2 regions of the Bacillus sp. XF8 genome follow, and region 2 is predicted to be linked to the other one. Evidence: riboswitches for the same ligand, from Rfam matches in the RefSeq annotation. Region 2 holds a riboswitch; the other holds the start of a gene.
What was found. Region 2 has a riboswitch for cyclic di-AMP ahead of J4P91_RS07910 (APC family permease). Riboswitches for the same ligand answer to the same signal wherever they lie in the genome.
Positions count from the first base shown of each region.

Region 1 (2,408 bases), on a different contig from region 2:
TACACTTGGTGTTCAAGGGGTATATCCAGTTACGCCCCAAGGGGTTCAGGAACAATTAAATTCAATTGGTACTGATTTAACACCGGATGCTGTGAAGCTTGGCATGTTGTTTAGTAGTGAAATTATTAAGGTTGTTGCAGAGAATATTAAAAAGTTTGGCTGGAATAATATTGTACTAGATCCTGTTATGATTGCAAAAGGTGGAGCGTCATTGTTACAACAAGAAGCAGTGCAAGCGTTAAAGGAGTATTTATTACCAATTGCAACAGTTGTGACGCCGAATATACCAGAAGCAGAAGTATTAACAGGGATGGAGATTCATAACATCCAAGATAGTAAAGAAGCTGCGAAAGAATTGCATAGATTAGGAGCTAAATACGTCCTTATGAAAGGTGGACATGCAGCGTATCAAGGAAATGAAGTAATTGATTTCTTATTTGATGGTGAGCAGTTTATTGAATATAGAAGTGAACGAATTGATTCCAAACAAACGCATGGTAGTGGTTGTACATTTGCATCTGCTGTAACGGCAGGACTTGCAAAAGGGTACCCAATCGAAGAAGCAGTTCAAGAAGCGAAGAAGTTTATTAGTATAGCGATTGAAGAGCAATTAAATATTGGGAGTGGTCATGGACCAACGAATCATTTTGCATATAAAATGAAACTTTAATCAGTAGGGAGCTTCATCCCCCACTGATTATTAGCCTTCACCAATCGGGCTTTTACAGGCAGTTAATCTCCTACCTAATAGCTTTTGCTTTCGCTGCATTTTGGGATGGGGATCTTACTGCCTGCAAATAGCGGGGCAAACGTCAAGAAATTCATGCATAAATATTCAAATATTAATGAGGAAACCAGTTTTTATAACTGGTTTTTTGTTGTTTACTTTTTCCATATTTAGGAGTATTATATCAGCCAGAATCTGTTTTTTTGTAACGCTGAGTCCAATTAATTTGGAGCGGAGGAACCAAATTGTGCATGGTCACTAGGGGTGAATCTTTCATGATGAAAGTAGGGCTACTCTCAAAGTCCGAATCCGACAGCTAACTTCGTAAGCGTCTTGGGAGAGGATGGTGCATTGATGGATACATCGCTTCATCGGTCTGATTAGTATAGGAGAATATCAAGCTATATTTGAATTCTTTTATGCTAAGGAGGATGATGTGCATGGATGGGGAAAAAGAAGTAACGCTCATTTGTGTAGGGGAAGAGGAAAAAGTAAACAGTTTACGAGAATTAGTACCTTTTCAACAAGATATGATTATTGTTACAGTAAATGAACATGTAGCATCTGAAGTGCGAGCATGTGGATTTGAAGCAACTTATTGCTGCAATGGGGAACAGAAATTAACCGATATTTGCAATGGGATTAAAAAAGTAATCCTTCTAGGGGATGAACTTCCAACAGTTAGTTTTTTTACCGAACGTATTCGTTTTTCTTTTCAAGCGCCTATTACAGTTGTCACAAGAAATAAAAGATATCCAGTAAGGCTCTATCAAACAATTGGAGCTAAATTTGTAGTGTTTACAAACTGTGATAACATTTCTTTTTTATTTTTTGAATAGGGTGGAGGAAGTGAAGATGAAGGTGTTATTACGAGAGGATATAGCGAACCGTTGGGCAGTATCAGTAGAGCGAGTTGAAGAATTAGCAATGCAAGATTCTATTTTTCCAAAACCATATATGATATTACCATCAGGAGATAGTTTGTATTTAGAGATTGAGCTGATTGCGTATGAAAAAATACATGTGGAGTTGACGCAAGTGTGCTTTCGTGGGCGGAGTTTACGAACGTTTTTAGCATGTTATTAACAAATGATGAATGATTCTGATTATAGCGGATAATAGGCTTACGAATGAGAAAAGAGCAGATTCTAGGTACTAAAATAGTATCTGGAATTATTCGCTCTTTTTTATTATTATTTCAAATTAAAAGTTAATTTTAATGAAAAACAAAGAAAAGACAAGAAAACAGACGATAAAATATTAATATTAATCAATGTAAGCGGTTAAACAGGTAAAAACTTTCTTATTTTAAGTAATATACCTCTTTACAACTCAAATATAGAGGAGTATATTTACATTCATAAATTGTTCATAAAATTTTCCAAAAACAACCTGATATCGCTGAGTCCAAGTATTTGGAGCGGGGGAACCAATTTTGTGCATTGTCACTTGGGGTGAATCTTTCATTACGAAAGTAGGGCTACTCTTTAGGCCCGAATCCGACAGCTAACCTCGTAAGCGTTTGGAGAGGAGGTTTACTTTTGTGTTGTTCATTTTTGAACACTGAGTAGAGCCTCAGTGTTCTTTTTTTGATGGATAAATGGTAAAATTTAACATTTTCGAGATGGGGGATTGGAATGCTAGATGTAGTGATGATCGGAATCTTTGTTGTATTAGTAGC
Region 1 is NZ_JAGDQK010000038.1:11,618-14,025, forward strand. Features, by position in the region: gene thiD (bifunctional hydroxymethylpyrimidine kinase/phosphomethylpyrimidine kinase) at 1-670, shown strand, start outside; cyclic di-AMP (ydaO/yuaA leader) riboswitch at 927-1,074, shown strand; gene J4P91_RS21680 (hypothetical protein) at 1,168-1,566, shown strand; gene J4P91_RS21685 (hypothetical protein) at 1,583-1,813, shown strand; cyclic di-AMP (ydaO/yuaA leader) riboswitch at 2,117-2,262, shown strand; gene J4P91_RS21690 (hypothetical protein) at 2,365-2,408, shown strand, end outside.
Region 1: linked by a shared signal. The riboswitch ahead of J4P91_RS21680 (hypothetical protein) and the one ahead of J4P91_RS07910 (APC family permease) in region 2 are both predicted to bind cyclic di-AMP.

Region 2 (2,408 bases):
ATTTATTGGTCTTGGGCATTTCACTTTAAATGAAAAAGAAAGAGAAGAAGCTGAAATTGGCTATATGATATTACCTACTTATTGGGGGAAAGGATATGGTACCACAATTGCAAAACAATTAATTGAATTAGCTAAGCAAACAAAATTGAACGTACTGAAAGCAATTATTGATCCAGAAAATATCCCTTCTAGAAAAATTTTAATAAAACAAGGATTTACATCAGAGAAAATTTGTGAAATTGATGGATTACCTGGAGAAATATTAAGTAGGTTTATATAAGGAAACGTCCTTTTGTTCGGAAATAAATTATGCATTATCTTTATTTGTGCGTACATCATCTTGTTCCTTTGTGGGATCACCGTATAGTTGATTAGGCTCTTCAATTATTTCATCTAAGAATTTATCAGACAAAAAATGATTTTATGTAAATATACCATCCTTTCTAGTCAAACTTGATATGACGCATTATGTTCGTTTATGAAGTAGTATCCTACATAATCATCGCAATTTTTCTATTTCTAAAAATTTAAGCTATTGTTTAAAAATTTTTGTTTACTTTTTTCAAATAAAGGAGTATTATAATCCACAGTTTCAAATTTCTAAATCGCTGAAACCGCATGGTACGGGGGACCCGTTTTTATGGATTATTGCATAATCCAAGGGGTGAATCCTTGAAAAAGGTAGGGCTACTCATAGGCCCGAATCCGACAGCTAACCTCGTAAGCGTTATATTGAGAAGGAAGGTGGAGCTTGTGCGACAAAAAAATTGATGTCTACAAGTTTATTTGTTATGGCTTGTAGACATTTTTTGTTTTCTGAAAAGATAGTTTATTAGTTTTAACAAGCAGAGAATTGTTCGTACAAAATTATTGGAGAGTGGACAGCAGTGGTTTCATCTATAAAAAGATTTTTAATTGGAAGACCGTTAAAGTCAACTGAATTAGGAGAGCAAAAACTTAACAAAACGAAAGCATTAGCTATTCTTTCTTCTGATGCTTTATCATCAGTGGCATATGGTCCAGAGCAAATATTAATTGCACTAGCTACAGTGAGTGCGTTAGCATTTTGGTATTCAATTCCGATTGCAATTGGAGTATTAATTCTGTTAACAGCTTTAATTTTGTCTTATAGACAAATTATTTTTGCGTATCCTCATGGCGGAGGAGCATATGTAGTATCAAAAGAAAATTTAGGGGTTAATCCAGGATTAATAGCTGGAGGATCCTTATTAGTAGACTATATTTTAACTGTAGCAGTAAGTGTATCGGCAGGTACAGATGCGATTACATCTGCATTTCCTAGCTTACATGAACATAATGTAATCATTGCAATTGTATTTGTATTATTTATTACGATCTTAAACTTAAGAGGTGTAACGGAATCAGCTTCCGTTTTAGCATATCCAGTTTATTTATTCGTTTTAGCATTATTTATATTAATTGGAGTAGGAATATATAATATTGTAACGGGTCAAGTTTCACCAGATTTGCATACTCCAATTGGAACACCAGTTGCAGGTGTTAGTTTGTTTTTACTGTTAAGAGCATTCGCATCAGGTAGCTCTGCTTTAACGGGCGTTGAAGCGATTTCTAATGCAATTCCAAACTTTAAAGATCCAGCTCCCAATAATGCTGCGAAAACATTGCTTGCGATGGGATCTTTACTTGCGGTATTATTTTCAGGAATTGTATATTTAGCCTATTATTATGGGATTACTCCTAGTAAAGAAGTGACAGTCGTTTCGCAAATTGCTGAGCAAACATTTGGTCGAAACTTTATGTACTTTTTCATACAAGGTACGACAGCTTTAATATTAATTTTGGCTGCTAACACTGGTTATTCTGCGTTTCCTTTATTAGCAGTTAACCTTGCGAAAGATAAGTTTATACCGAGAATGTTTACGATTAGAGGAGATCGATTAGGGTATTCGAACGGTATTATTATCCTTGGAATTGCCTCAATTCTTTTAATTATTGCTTTCCAAGGGCAAACAGAGCATCTTATTCCACTTTATGCAGTAGGCGTGTTTATTCCATTTACGTTGTCCCAGTCTGGAATGGTGGTTAAATGGATTCGTGAAAAGCCTCAAGGATGGATTTTAAAATTAACGATCAATTTAATCGGTGCTATTATTAGTTTTATCGTTATGAGTATGTTCTTTTTAACCAAGTTTGCACAAGTTTGGACAGTTTTAATTTTCTTACCTGCCATCATTTTTGTTTTTCACCGAATTAAAAAGCATTATGAAGCGGTAGGAGATCAATTAAGTCTTAAAACGTGTGAACCAATTTTGCCGATTGAAGGGAATGTAATTATTGTTCCTGTTGCTGGCATGACTCATGTAGTAGAGAATTCATTAAATTACGCTAAATCCCTTTCACCAGATCAGATCATAGCTGTTTACGTT
Region 2 is NZ_JAGDQK010000010.1:231,361-233,768, reverse strand. Features, by position in the region: gene J4P91_RS07915 (GNAT family N-acetyltransferase) at 1-280, shown strand, start outside; cyclic di-AMP (ydaO/yuaA leader) riboswitch at 597-742, shown strand; gene J4P91_RS07910 (APC family permease) at 888-2,408, shown strand, end outside.